DNA from 3 places in the Coprobacillus cateniformis genome. Region 1 is predicted to be linked to each of the others. Evidence: riboswitches for the same ligand, from Rfam matches in the RefSeq annotation. Region 1 holds a riboswitch; each other region holds the start of a gene.
The links. Region 1 has a riboswitch for cyclic di-GMP ahead of GQF29_RS08325 (sensor domain-containing diguanylate cyclase). Riboswitches for the same ligand answer to the same signal wherever they lie in the genome.
Positions count from the first base shown of each region.

Region 2: linked by a shared signal. The riboswitch ahead of GQF29_RS15805 (Ig-like domain-containing protein) and the one ahead of GQF29_RS08325 (sensor domain-containing diguanylate cyclase) in region 1 are both predicted to bind cyclic di-GMP.
Region 3: linked by a shared signal. The riboswitch ahead of rlmD (23S rRNA (uracil(1939)-C(5))-methyltransferase RlmD) and the one ahead of GQF29_RS08325 (sensor domain-containing diguanylate cyclase) in region 1 are both predicted to bind cyclic di-GMP.

Region 1 covers NZ_WSNW01000001.1:1,646,326-1,651,428, reverse strand. Annotated here, with positions in the region: gene dnaA (chromosomal replication initiator protein DnaA) at 268-1,602, shown strand; gene dnaN (DNA polymerase III subunit beta) at 1,750-2,853, shown strand; cyclic di-GMP riboswitch class I at 2,943-3,020, shown strand; gene GQF29_RS08325 (sensor domain-containing diguanylate cyclase) at 3,076-5,103, shown strand, end outside.
Region 2 covers NZ_WSNW01000001.1:3,194,090-3,199,192, reverse strand. Annotated here, with positions in the region: gene GQF29_RS15805 (Ig-like domain-containing protein) at 1-1,657, opposite strand, end outside; cyclic di-GMP riboswitch class I at 1,753-1,838, opposite strand; gene GQF29_RS15800 (glycoside hydrolase family 1 protein) at 1,910-3,310, opposite strand; gene GQF29_RS15795 (MurR/RpiR family transcriptional regulator) at 3,464-4,339, shown strand; gene GQF29_RS15790 (IS1182 family transposase) at 4,359-5,103, opposite strand, start outside.
Region 3 covers NZ_WSNW01000001.1:3,449,350-3,454,452, forward strand. Annotated here, with positions in the region: gene GQF29_RS17110 (helix-turn-helix domain-containing protein) at 1-82, opposite strand, end outside; gene GQF29_RS17115 (transglutaminase-like domain-containing protein) at 252-953, opposite strand; gene GQF29_RS17120 (CatB-related O-acetyltransferase) at 1,086-1,715, opposite strand; gene rlmD (23S rRNA (uracil(1939)-C(5))-methyltransferase RlmD) at 2,014-3,153, opposite strand; cyclic di-GMP riboswitch class I at 3,354-3,438, opposite strand; gene pepD (beta-Ala-His dipeptidase) at 3,483-4,916, opposite strand; gene GQF29_RS17135 (Smr/MutS family protein) at 4,929-5,103, opposite strand, start outside.

The DNA.
Region 1 (5,103 bases):
ACCCTTGATATATATAGGTTTAGACTGTGAATATTATAAGAATAACTTGTGAATGTGAATAACTTTTAAAAATAATTCACAATTATGCACAGTGCATAAAAAGTTACGCACATTCACAATCTATGAAATTTGTGTATAATTAAAAAAATACGCATATATCAATACTTTTTGATGTGCATAACTATGTGAATAACTTGTGCACAGTTTTTTTGTTCTTCTATTTATTCACAATTTCCTCTATAATATGAACTGAGAGAAGGTGAATATGTGAATAATCTTGATACTGATTGGCAAAAAACACTAAATATATTTAAAAATCAGATAGATGATAAAATTATTTTTGATTCTTTTTTCACAACTTTACAAGTTAAGGATATTATTGATAGTGATGTTACAATTACAGTTGATACACAATGGAGTTTGGATGGTGTTTCTCCATATTTAGAAAAGTTAGAAGAAATATATAACACTTTGACAAGTGGCCATTATCAGCTTCATTTAGAAACTGAGGATGAATATAATAAAAGTATTCAACAAAAAAATGATTTAATGCTTTTTAATGACAATTTAAATAGTGATCTTAAATTTGAAAACTTTGTTGTTGGAAATAGTAATCGAATTGCTCAAAATGCATCATTAGCTGTTGCCATGAAACCTGGTATTTCTTATAGTCCATTATTTATTCACAGTAATTCAGGACTAGGAAAGACCCATTTATTAAATGCTATTGGAAATTATGCAAAAAGCAAAGATCCATTTACAAAGGTTCTATTCACAACAAGTGAAAATTTTGTAAATGAATATATTCAATCATTATCTAATCATACTATTGATGAATTTAATTACAAATATAGACATATTGATATCTTATTAATAGATGATATTCAATTTATGGCTACAAAAGAATCATCTAGTGAAATTTTCTTTAATATTTTCAATAGTTTAATTAGTAATAAAAAGCAAATTGTTATAACATCAGATAAACCTCCTCGTGATTTAAGAGGTATGGAAAGCCGTCTTGTTAGCCGATTTGCATCTGGTTTAACAGTAAGTATTGATACTCCAGAGTTTGAAACATCAAAAGCTATCTTAAGAAAAAAGATTGAAATAGAAAATGTTGATTATCCAATTACTGAAGAAGTTTTAGATTTTATTGCCAGTCATTTTAATACAGATGTTAGAGAATTAGAAGGAAGTTTAAAACGTTTGCTTTTCTATAAATTAATATGTGAAGAAAAGCGTGATTGTATTGATCTTAATTTTGCTTTAGAGGCATTTAGTGATACATATAAAAACCAACCAATACAAAAGAAAGAATTAACTGTTTCAAATATAAAAAAATGTGTTGCTGATTACTATAATTTAACTGTATCCCAAATTAATTCAAAGTCACGAACATCTAATATTATAGTTGCTCGACATATTTCAATGTATCTCGTTAGAGAATTAATTAAAGATATATCATTTATACAAATTGGTCATGAATTTGGTGGTCGTGATCATTCAACAGTTATGAAAGCTTGTGATAAAGTTCAAAAGAAACTTGAAAAAGATCTAAACTATCGACAGGCTATTGATGACATAAAAAATAAGCTTGTGTAAAAGTTATGCACAGTTATCCACAACTTATTCACACATAAAAATTTAAAAAACAATGATAAAACCATTACTTTTATAAGTTATTCATATTGTGCACAACATTATTATTATGATATTATTTAAATAATAGTAAATAAAAGGAGAAAAATGATGAATTTTAAGATTAAAAGATTAGCATTATTAAATGCTTTAGCAAAAGTATCTAGAGCTGTCTCAATGAAAAGTCCTTTACCAGTCCTAACAGGTATTAAATTTGATTTAAAAGATAACGAATTAATTTTAACTGGTAGTGATAGTGATATTACAATACAAACAAGTATTAAAGAAAATATTGAAATTATTCAAACAGGATCTGTTGTTTTATCTTCTCGTTATATATTAGAGATTATTAAAAAGATTGATTCTGAATTTGTACATATCTATATTGTTGATGGAACATTGACAAGAATTGAAGGAGCAAACTCTAAATTTGATTTAAATGGAACTTCTTATATTGATTATCCAAGAATTGATTTAAATAAATCTGGTGTTCATTTACAGATGAAATCAACAGATTTAAAACAAGCCATTGAACAAACGTCATTTGCAACAAGTGAAAAAGAAACACGTCCTGTTTTAACTGGTGTTAATTTCAAAGCTAAAGATCATGTTTTAGAATGTATTGCTACTGATAGTTATCGTTTAGCAAAACGTATTTTAACAATTGATTCTGATGTATCATTTAATATTATTATTCCTAAGAAAAGTTTAATTGAAATTAGTCGTATTATTGAAAAAGATGAATTTATTGATTTATATGTATCTGATCGTAAAGTTTTATTTATTTTTGATTCAGTTTTAATTCAAACAAGATTAATTGATGGTTCTTATCCTGATACAAGTCGTTTAATTCCGCATGAACATAATTATTCAATGTCAGTTGACAGTGTAAGTCTTCTTAATTCCATTGATAGAGCATCTTTATTATCAAATGAACAGACAAATATTATAAAATTATCTATGAGTGAAGATCATGTTATGCTTTCTTCTTATTCTCAAGAAATTGGATCTGTTGAAGAAAATTTATCAAAAGCTTTTTATAAAGGTGATGAGTTGAGTATATCATTTAGTGCGAAATATTTAAATGATGCTATTAAAAGTATAAATGGAGAAAAAGTAAAAGTTTTATTTACTGGAGAGATGAAACCATTTATTATTATGGATTTTGAAAAGGATGATATTATTCAGTTGGTATTGCCAGTGAGAACATATTAATTTAAAAAGTATGATTTAGTCATACTTTTTCCTTATTTGTCGAATTCATTTTCTTGAATATATTATAGTTTATGATATAATAACGATGTTATAAAAATAGGCAAAACTATTGAAAGATAGTGACGCAAAGCTATAGGGCCTCTTTAACGTGGCAGCCAGTTGCACAAACGTACAAAAGCAGGCTGTTTTGTCTGTTTTTTTTATTTCATGAAAGGAGAGAATATGAGTAAAAATAAAACTTTCATTAAAATAGTAGTTATATTTTCTTTAATTATTATCTTATTTGGCTCGTTCTTTCATTTCGTTCAGCAAATTAGTGATATGAATACTCAAAAAATATTAAATCATTTAGAAGATGTTGGTAAAGAAACTGCTAATATATATAATTTAAAATTCAAATCGCTACAAAATGTAATTGTTAGTACTGCTGAAATTCTTGGTAGAGTAGATCATTCAGATGATGAAATTGGCAATATTCTTGATACAGTTGCTCAAGGCCAGGAATTATTTCAGCGTATTTGGTATATTGATAAAGATAAAACACTGCATAACTATAAAAAAGATATTATTTTAGAAGATCATAGTTCATATATTGATGAAGTTTTTAATGGACATACCGGTTTTACAAATCCATTGACTTCTTTATATGATAATAAGAGTTCTGTTGTTATTGTTTATACACCTATTTATAAGAATAATCAGGTTGTTGGTGGATTAGCTGGAATTGTTGAAGTGAATAATGAAAGTCATGATTATATTTATAATGATGTATTTAATGATGAGGCATATGTTTTTGCAACATCTGCTGATGGTCAAATTATTTCTAAAATAAAAAATAATAATACTCTTTATTTTGGTGATAATTATTTTGATTTTTTAAATAATAATGTTTATTTTATGAACAGTAATTATAAGTCTATTCTTCATAATATTCAAAAAAATCAATCTGGTTTTGCTTCCTATCGTTATAAAAATGATGAAAGAATGATTTATTATACACCTGTTAAAATTAATAACTGGTATATTTTTAATATTATTTCTAATGATATTATTGATGATTTAAATGATCAGATGAATGGTGAGACATTAAAATTAATCTTAGAAATTATATTTGTTTTTGTTGTTATGTTGTTTATTTTAATCCGTTATTTCATTAAGATTAATAAGATGAATGAAGAAACAAATAATCAATTAAGAACAAGTAATAAAAAGATTGAAATGATTTTAAAACAAACAAGTGATCGTATTTTTGAATATGATATAGATAATGATAGTTTAATACTTGATGCATGGAATGATTATCCTAAGATTATTTTAAATAGTTTCTTAAGTAATTTGCATAATTATAATTTTGTTTCAAAAGAACATGAAAAATTATTAAAAGAGAAGTTTCATGAGATTATTAATAATAAAGATAAGATAGTATTTGATGCTAAATTACCATATATTAGTAGAGATGATGAGACATGGTTCCATGTTTCAATGATTTATGTAAATCAAAATAAGCGATTAATTGGAACTTTAAGAAATAGTACAACAGAAATGAATGAATATAATTTGTTGTTGCAAGATCAAATGTTTAAAAATTCTGTTTATTCAAATGCTTTATTTATGTTTGCAGTCAATTTAAAAAGCCAAAAAGTTGTTATTTATCAAAAAAATGGTATATATCATAATGTTATTGATGTACAATATGAAAATAGTTTCTTAAAATCTTTTGTTGAAGAAGCTGCTGAGAAAGATAGAGAGCGTGTCGCTAAGTTCTTTAGTCAGGAGAATGTTCAAAATATCTATCATCATAATGGAAAAAGAACTATTGAATTTAGAACATGGAAAGCTGATAAAAATAGATATGAATGGGTCAAATTCAGAATACAATTTGAAAGACAAAGTAGTAATAATGAATTACTTATGATTGCATACAGTAATGATATTAATGATGAAAAGAGCAGGCAATTAGAGTATGAATATAAAGCACAAAGAGATGGATTAACAGGATTATATAATCGTCAGACATTTAATCAGTTTGTAGATGATTATTTGAAAGATAAAAAATCAGTAAGTGATTACTGTGCTTATATGATTGTTGATTTAGATAATTTCAAGTCAATTAATGATTCATTAGGTCATAGTACTGGTGATGAAGTTATTCAAAAAGTTGCGACTTTGTTAGAGTCTATCTGTTTTAATTCAGGATATGTTGGTCGTTTTGGTGGTGATGAATTTGTTATTTTCCTATATGCACAAGAA
Region 2 (5,103 bases), 1.5 Mb from region 1:
GCGGTGTAGCTGCTTCTCCATGTCTCACATTTTCAGTTTTCAATATATGATTATTCATATCTACAAATGTAACAGTGTGAAAATTTTGTGTACTTTCCATTTCTTCTTCATACGCTATTGCATAAGTAGAAAAACGATCTGTCTGAAAACTTATCATATCATTTTGAATGGTTACAGGAAGCAATTCAGCGTTTCCATTATGCACACGAATGATATGAAATTTTCTTTGATTACTCAATAAATTCTGTTGAATTTTAACTGTCCATTCTGTATTATTTGGCAACACAGAAACATTTCCTAAAATATCACTTCCAGTTTTCAAGACTACACTTAAATCAAGGTACTGAGTAATCTTAATCTGACTTTTATTTTGTAAAGAAAGATTATCCAAAAGTATTTCTATTTTATCAATTGTAACTTGATCAATAGAATTTTTATCTATCATTTTTGCTGTTGGTTCTATAGTTATCGGTTTTCCATGAGTTAATGCCTGTTCAATAGCATTGATTGTATCTGAACTCATTGCACCTTCTGGTACATTAGAGTCAATAACAGAGTTTAATAGTTCTTTTAAGACTTCTAATGATTTTTGATCCACTGTTACTTGTGTGCTGTCAAGTGATTCATCTATTGCTGGTAGACTTGATATGATAATGGGCTTCACCACTGTTACATTGCAAGTTGCTGATTGACCAGCTGAAGATGCTGTAATGACAGCATTACCTTCTTTTAACCCTTGAACAACTCCTTGTTCATTAATTTCTGCAATTGATGAATCAGAAGTAATCCACATTATTTTTGAAGTGGCTTGTGATGGACTTATAGTTGCAAGGAGTTGAAATTCCTTTCCATTTTCTAATAAGAGTTTACTTTTATTTAAAGTTATCTTTTCTGCTTGAATTTCTTTTTTAAACTTCGCTCCTTTATACAAAAAGGATGGCAACTGAGTATTGTTACTCATTATCTGTTCAAACTCAATAATAGAATTTTTTTGATCATAGTTAAATAATAAACATGTAGAGTACGTATATACATACAATTGATGATTATATTTTACAGAACCATCACTATGAATGATATGATAAGAATCAAGATGATTATCTGATACAGTCATATCCTGAATAGTCACTTTTCCATTTTTATCAATAACGATACTATTATCTTTTGAATCAACGTATGTCCCTGCAAAAAGAGAACGATCAAAAGAACTTCCACTCTTTTCTCCAAAATCAATATTTGCATTATTATTTAACCCAGCACTTTGGATTGAAAGATAACTATAAGAATCTCTAGATTGATTCAATACAGAAGCAGGTATCTTTGTACATTTGTTAGAATCCAATTCCACACTATAAACTCCCCAGTCATTTTGAAAACTCACATGAATATCAGAAGCATCAAGCTGCTGATTATTTTCTACAAAAGAATCTATTTTTAAATAGACATCTTGTGAATCATTTTCTAAAGTGATGTATGTTTTATCAAATCCGCCAAATTGAAGGGGTGTTGGTGAATAAGGAGTCCAATCATTTCCATTATAACTTATTGAAAAAGTCAGTGCATGATTGAAACCAGTCTCAGCATGTCCCACTATCCCTAAAGACAACATCAAAACAAATACTGCAAAAACACAAAACACCTTTCTTAATTCTTTCATTACATTCTCTCCCTTTGTCATAATATAAAAACGCAAACTATTTCCACACGAAAAATAGAATGCGTAATTGACTACAGGTATATCAACATTATCATATTGGCAACTGGCTATCCTACTTCAACAAGCTTAGACCCTATAGTTTTGCGTACTCCATTTTTCAATGGGCTTGCTATTTACATATTTATTATATGCACATATATACAACAACGTCAATAAAATAATCCATTATTAAAATATTATGTTTAAATACCTTTATTCAAATTCGTTTGTTCTTGCTACTTCTCTAATCCATGAAGCAGATTTCTTTTCTTTACGTTTATATCCATCATCTAAACAGACTCTAACAAATCCATAACGATTCTTAAAAGCATTACACCAAGACCAGTTATCAATAGCTCCCCAATAATGGTATCCTAAACAGTTGGCTCCATCTTCAATTGATTTAGCAATCCATTCCAAATGATCTCTCACAAACTCAATTCGATAATCATCTTGAATTGTTCCACTATCATCCATGAACTTCTCTTCACCTTCAACACCCATACCATTTTCAGAAATAAAGAATGGCAAATCAGGACATTCCGTTTTGATTTTCATTCCAAAATCATAAATTCCTTTTGGATAAATTTCCCAGCCACGATGAACATTCATTTTTCTTTCTGGCCAGATATAAGGTTTTGCAATACATGGTAAACCATTTTCATCAAATTTTGAATCTGGTGCCTGGACTCTTGTTGGCTGATAATAGTTAAACCCTAACCAGTCGACCTTTCCTTGTGCTAAAATCGCTTCATCACCAGGACGTCTATCAATTTCTACTTTCCAGTCATTTTCAACAGTATCCAATACATCTTGAGGCAAATGTCCATGCGCCACAACATCTAACCACCAGCGATTATGCAATCCATCAGTCATACGGACTGCTTCTAAATCTTCTGGTGATGGATTTTCTTTTGTATAAGGAGGTGCAAAACAATTAATCATACCAATCTTGGCACCTTCAATTAATTTTCCTTCTTCTTGAAGTTTTCTAAAATTCATCACTGCTAAACAATGGGCCAATGTAATTCCATATTGAACATTGATAGATTGTTTGAAGTCATGTAAATATGGGTACCAAGCTCCATGTAAGAATTGTTGTTCTGGTTCTACAATTGGTTCATTGAAAGTAAACCAGTATTTCACTTTCATACCAAACTCTTCCATTGCCTTTTTGACAAAGTTTGCATATGCTTCTACTACTTCCCTATTTTGCCAGCCACCACGCTTAATTAAGTACTCTGGCATATCAAAGTGATACATATTCATATAAATATCAATCCCATTTTCATTCGCACAATCAATTAATTTATGATACCATGCAGCTCCTTCTGGATTAATATTGCCATCTTGATCTAATAATCTTGTCCATTGCATAGATGTTCTAAATGATTTAAAATTCAAACTTTTTAATAACTTAATATCCTCTTCATATTTATGATACATATCATTTCCAACATATGAACCGACATTATTATGGAAGGCATTGATTTCCTGATCAGAATACATATCCCAATATGAACGAAGTCTTCCACCAACGTTCCATGATCCTTCAGTTTGTGGTCCAGACATTGCTGCACCAAAGAAAAAATCTTTAGGTAATTTTATTGTCATTGTTATTCCTCCTTAATTTACACCCCTATTATATTTGAAAATGATATAAGGGTAAACAAATATTGAATTGTTTCAAAATAATTTCATAAACATTTCATAAAATCTTACTTTTATGAAACTTCGTTTCATGATATACTAATACTGGTGATAAAAATGAGCATAATGACACAGTTAGAATTTGAATTAGAGTTTTCCGAATCTGAAAAAGAGATTGCAAAATATATTTTAAATCATGGTGAAGCTGTTTTAAGTATGTCCGTTAAAGAACTTGCTAAACATACTTATACATCTCCAGCAACAATAGTAAGACTATGCAAAAAAATTGGTCTAGAAGGATACAATGACTTTAAAATCAAATATTCTGCTGAACTTCAATATGATTTACAACACACTGATCGTATAGATGTCAATTTCCCATTTCAAAAAGATGACTCACATCCTTTGATTTGTCATAAGCTGGCTTCACTTTCGCAAGAAGTCATTGCTGATACAGTTAAACTTATTGATTTTAATCAGCTTCATCAAATTGTTGATTTAATATATCACTATCCAACAATTGATATCTATGGTTCGGGAAATTCTTTATTGGCTGCTATGAGCTTTCAACATAAGATGATGAGAATTTCAAGAGATGTGAATTTAAGAGTATTACATGGCGAACAGATTTTCATGTCCTATAATACAAACCCTGATAGAATTGGAATGATTATTTCTTATTCAGGTGAAACCAATGAAGTGATTCAAATTGCTCAAACTTTAAAAGAAAAGAAAACACCACTTATTGTTTTAACTTCTATTGGCGATAATCGTTTATCTCATTACGCTGATTATATCTTAAATATAGGTTCTCGTGAAAAAATATTTACAAAGATTGCACCATTTGCTTCACAAATCTCTATGGAATATCTATTAAATGTTATTTTTTCATGTCTTTTTCAAAAAGATTATGAACAAAACATCCAAAATAAAGTTGGCTATGATAAAAAGAATGACTCTCGTCATCCTCAATCAAGTCCAGTGAGTGATTAAAAGCATCCTTAAGGATGCTTCAGATTGTTGACAAAGTGGTACTCCAAAACGAGTATCGCTTTTCTTTGTGTGTTTCAAAGCGGGAAATCATCATTTTCAACCAATTATGAATGGTATTTGATGAAGTTTTCCAACTCCACCTTGCCATTCTTTTTAAATTATGACATGCAAAAATCATCAGCGCTTGATGCTGATTTTTTTCTATTCCTCGCAATCTTGTATATCTTAAATTATGCTGCTCCTTACAATCTCCAAATACCCGTTCTATACTTTCCTTACGCTTTGGATATAATTCTTTCCATTTTGGAGTATGCCGTATCTCATCCATGACTTCTTCTCGATATTCTTCCCATACATGGCGTGTAATCACTTTTTGATAATTCTTTGATTGTGTACATTTTTCTAAAAATGGGCATTCCTTACACTCTTTTGGATTTGATTTATATTCTTTATAACCCAATTTATTCGTATTGCTATATTCCAGTAACTTTATATTTGGACATATGTAACAGTCATATCTTTCATCATATACATATTCGTATTTCTTAAAAAAACCTTTCTTCGTCATTGGTCTTTTGTATGGCGCATACATTTTTTGCTTGTGTTCTAATATTGTCTTGCATACTGCTGGTGTGATGTACCCTGCATCTAAACATAGATTCTTGATTTGGTCTTTATACTTTTTATTTAATAAATGATATGCTGGAAAGAAAGATACACTATCATGTACATTTCCAGGCACACATAGACTTAATACCACAAAT
Region 3 (5,103 bases), 1.8 Mb from region 1:
TACAAATTTTATTTTTACTTATCCCTGCTTTCTCTAAAAGCTCTTCAATATTCATTTTTACAACTCCATAATCACTGTCCATTCGTTTTACCTCCATTGTATGTATTATTATATAGGAAAAATGACTTTACCATAATTTTCTATCCAAGACTTTCTGAAATTATCAATTTCTTTCATAATTTCTTGTCTTCATTTTAATAATGTTACTATGCCTTCAGTTGTAATTGTTCAATTATTTAATAACTGCTCTACTATTTATGATTTCTAATCTTTTTCACATTTCTATTCATGAGATGTCTGCCTAAATATCTATATAAAATTGTCTTCACTTTTGATAAATCCTGATGATGAACTTTTAACAGATCATCTGGACAATCATAAATCCCAAAATCTTGATTAATTCCTTCACTTTGGATATATGTATTATTTTTGTTCCAATCAATAATTGGATTTTGAAAATCAGTAACTGCCACACCATAGCCACAAAAAGCGCCTGTACATGATGAATTGAGTTTTTGTAATTGATTCAAATATAATTTATCCAAAATAAATCCTTCTAATTCATACCAAGAGCCATCATAATAAATTTCAACCCAACTATGAAATACATTCAAAGGAGCATTTTTATAAACAAAGCCAGTCATTGCACCTTTTTGCAACTTTTTATCAATTGTAAAGCCATGAATTCGACAAGGTATTTGGCATCCTCGCAATAATGCCATAAAAAGTGTTCCCTTTGTATTGCATTGTCCATACCCATCGGACAAGACACGAGATGCTGTCACATTATCATTTATATTGTATCCAAACAAAATATCATCACGAACAAAATTATAGATTTCAAGAATTCGATGAAATTCATCTAAATGCTTCCACCCTTTTCTTTCTATAAGTTCTTGAATTGATTTATTTGAATAATTTAACATTGGTGTTTCTTGTAAATAATTTTTCATTTTTGTTTTCCTTCCAATATCTTATCTTTTTGATTGCACCGAATTATTCTACTATATATTTCTATCATGTACAATATAATTCATCCACAAGCATCTAAAAAAGCATGGTTCATAAAGAATCATGCTTAGATATTATTTTAATTTATCAATAGAACCAGATTGAATATCATTTATATGTTTTCTGATTTCATCTATCGACCAATCCCACCACTTCATTTTAAGCAATGAAGAAATGATTTTCTCTGGAAAACGTTTTTTAATGACTTTAGCAGGAACTCCACCTACAATACAGTAAGGCGGAACATCTTTTGTTACAACTGCACGTGAACCAATTATCGCCCCATCCCCAATAGTCACGCCTGCTAAAATAATAGCTTCAAATCCTATCCAAACATCATTTCCAATAACAATATCACCTTTATGATCCCATGATGTTGAAACATCTTTGATATTTAAATTCCATTCTTCAAAAAACAAGGGAAAAGGATATGTTGATAATGATGACATTGTATGATTGGCACTATTTAATAAAAACTTTGCCCCACATGCGATAGAACAGAACTTGCCAATAACAAGAGTATCATGATTAATGGGATAATGATATAAAACATTATTTTTTTCAAATAATCTAGGATCATTAACAAAATCATTATATATTGTATAATCCCCAACTCTAATGTTAGGATGAGTAATAACATTCTGTAAATATATTGTTTCTTTATCTCCTGAACGGGGATATACTTTCATTTCTGGAATAGCCATAAAATCCTCCTATAATTATATTAAATATCTGTAACTATTCCAGAAATTACACTACAGTGCCTCATTCTAACCACCTCTTTTATGATGAGTATACAAACTCTACTATTAGTATAACATAAACATTCTTCACAAGAAAGTGAATAATTATTTCCATAATTGTAACTATATTTTCACTTTCTGCTTTTCATATCCTCTATTTATTTAGGTTTTATTCTGTCAGCTTTTATATAAACATATATGAAAAGACCTATTTTTAGGTCTTCAAAACAATATATTCAATTGAAAAGGTTAAATAACATTATTTTTGATTCATACCTTTTGTTAGGCATATAACTGTTTCAATTGCTTGTGTTTGTGGAAACATATCAAACGGATAAATATCTTGAGTTTGATATCCAATATCCCAAAACCATTGTAAATCTCTAGCCTGAGTAACTGGATCACATGAAACATAAATAACTTGCTGAGGTTGCAGAATATGAATGGCTTGAACAAATTCTTTTGTACTTCCCGCTCGAGGCGGATCCATAATCACACAATCAATTTGAGTACGTTGATTTGCCATATCTTTCATAAATTCAGTAGCATCCTGATTATAAAAATGAATATTATTAATCTTATTCATTTTTGCATTATTCACAGCATCCTTATAGGCTTCTTGATTCAGTTCCACACCAATCACCTGACTCACTCGACTGGCAATCATCATTCCAATTGTTCCAATTCCACAATAGGTATCTAAAACAGTTTGATTTTCTTTCACCTCTAACAAATCGCTAACCTTTTGATAAAGTCTTGTACACTGTTCATGATTAATCTGATAAAAAGATTGAGCAGATATCTTAAAAGTTAAACCACACAATTCATCAACAATAAAACCTTTTCCATATAGAACTTTTTCTTGTTGAGATAAAACAATACTCGTTTGTCGTTTGTTGACATTTAACACAACTGTTTTAACACTTGGACAAGTTTTCACCAATTCACTGCAAAAATTCTTAGAGCCTTTAAACATTGGCTCAGTAACCACCAAAGCTACTAAAGTTTGATTTGTTTGAACTGCCCTTCTAATTAATACATGTTTTAAAAACCCCTTATGTCTTTGGTGATCATAAATTGAAGTTCTATATTTTTTTAACAAAGATTGTATTTTTAATAAAATATGATGTGTTTCCTGATCATGTAACATACATTGTTGAATTGGAACAATCCGATGCGAACCTTCTTCATACAAACCATATTCATATCTTTGATTAAAAGCAATAATAACTTTATTACGATATTCAAATGGATTTTGCATACCTATAACAGAATGTACTTGAACAGGAAATTTTTGAAATAATTTCTGACAATATTTTTGTTTTTTGATGAGTTGTTGGGAATAATCCATATCTAGATATTGACAACTCCCACATCGTTGACTCATTTGACATTTCATATATTTTCCTTCTCTCTTTGACTAAGATTTTTTCTTATTTTTTAAATAAAAAAGTAAAAGCATTGCTGCTCTTACTTTCGTTTTCATACAAGACGATTGAAAGGGATGAGCGTCTTTGAAATGAATAATAACATATCCATGTATGAAAACAATATGCAAACCAGATATAATTTCATATACCCTTTCCAATACAAATGTTGATTGGCAACTGGCTGTCATTCTCATATGAGATTAGACCCTATAGCTTTGCGTCACTATTTTTCAATAGTTTTGCTATTTACATATCTGGGCACATTGTAACATTTTTCAATAAATTTGTATAGTCTGAATTATAAAGTTTCAATAAATGAAACAAGCAATTGGTAGGTTTTGAGAAAAGATTCTAATTCTAATTTTTCATCTGGAGTATGAATATCGGACATATTTGGCCCCATTGTTACAATATCTAATTCAGGGATTTTCCCTTTCAAAACACCTGTTTCCAATCCTCCATGAGTTGCAACCTCTTTTAATTTGAGACCAGTATATTGCTGATAAAAAGCTTGAAATTGACTCCTTAATTGAGAACTTGGATCGTAATCCCAACCCGGATAATCTCCTGACACCTTAACATAAGCATTATATAAAGAGGCAATTAATTCTAATTGTAAAGACAGCTCTACGCGAATACTCTGTAATGGTGAACGAATAGAATAATCTATAGTCACACAATCATCATGAGTACGAACAACTCCCATATTTAATGACACTGTTGTTAAACCAGCAATAACTTGTGACTTTTCTATCATACCATTAGGTGCTAAATACATAATTGAAATAATAGCCTCACTATCTCGTGAACATATACACACTGGACATTCTTCTTCATGAATAGTGATAGAAACACCTGGATCACTCATTTCTAATTCTTTATAGATATCATTCTGATAGGCTTGAACCAATTCATAAAGTGATTTAAAAGGATTAGAACTTGCAAAAGCCACAGTACATTCTCTTGGAATTGCATTGTTTTTTAATCCACCAGTTATATCGATTAAACGAATGTCCATACCTTCTTTTAAGAAATGGTATAAAACTCTAGCAGCAATTTTATTAGCATTTCCTCTGCCTTTATCAATACACTCTCCAGAATGACCACCTAAGAGCCCTCTAACTTCTAAAACATATACTGGAGAATCATTATCTTCACCCGTTATCTGTTTCGTAATCATCAAATCATTTCCACCAGAAGATGATGTACATGTCTCACCTTCTGTTTCACTATCTAAACCAATCATTCTTTTAGCAGATAATTGAGTTTCATCTACTCCAAATGCACCAAATAATCCTACCTCTTCTTGCACTGTAAAAACACATTCTAGAGGCGGATGCTTTAAAGAATCATCAGTTAAAATTGCTAACATGTAACAAACCCCATAACCATCATCAGCACCTAAAGTTGTTCCATTGGCATGTAAAAATCCATCTTCAATATACAAATCAAGTGGATCATTTTCAAAATCATGCTGGCAGTCATTATTCTTCTCATTGACCATATCTATGTGAGCCTGTAACATGAGTGGAACATGACTTTCATAACCATGACTTGCATCTTTATAAACAATCACATTATTCATTTCATCTCTAAAACAGCGCAAATTATGCTCTCTCGCAACAGATTCTATATAATCAGCAATCCTTTGCTCATTATAAGAACCATGAGGAATCTTTGCGATTTCTTCAAAATAATTAAAAATTGGAATACTTGTATCTAAAACAGCCATTTCTTATCCTCCTTATATTAATGTCCGCAATATCAATTCAGTAATACCAGAATTCATTGACAATTCTACTCTCATAATCTTAGGATGACTGCGATATTCTCTACGAATCATATCACGTAAAACTGTTCCATTATGATAACCATGAATAATTCTGATTATATATGTCCCCCTAGTCGCTTTTTTTAAG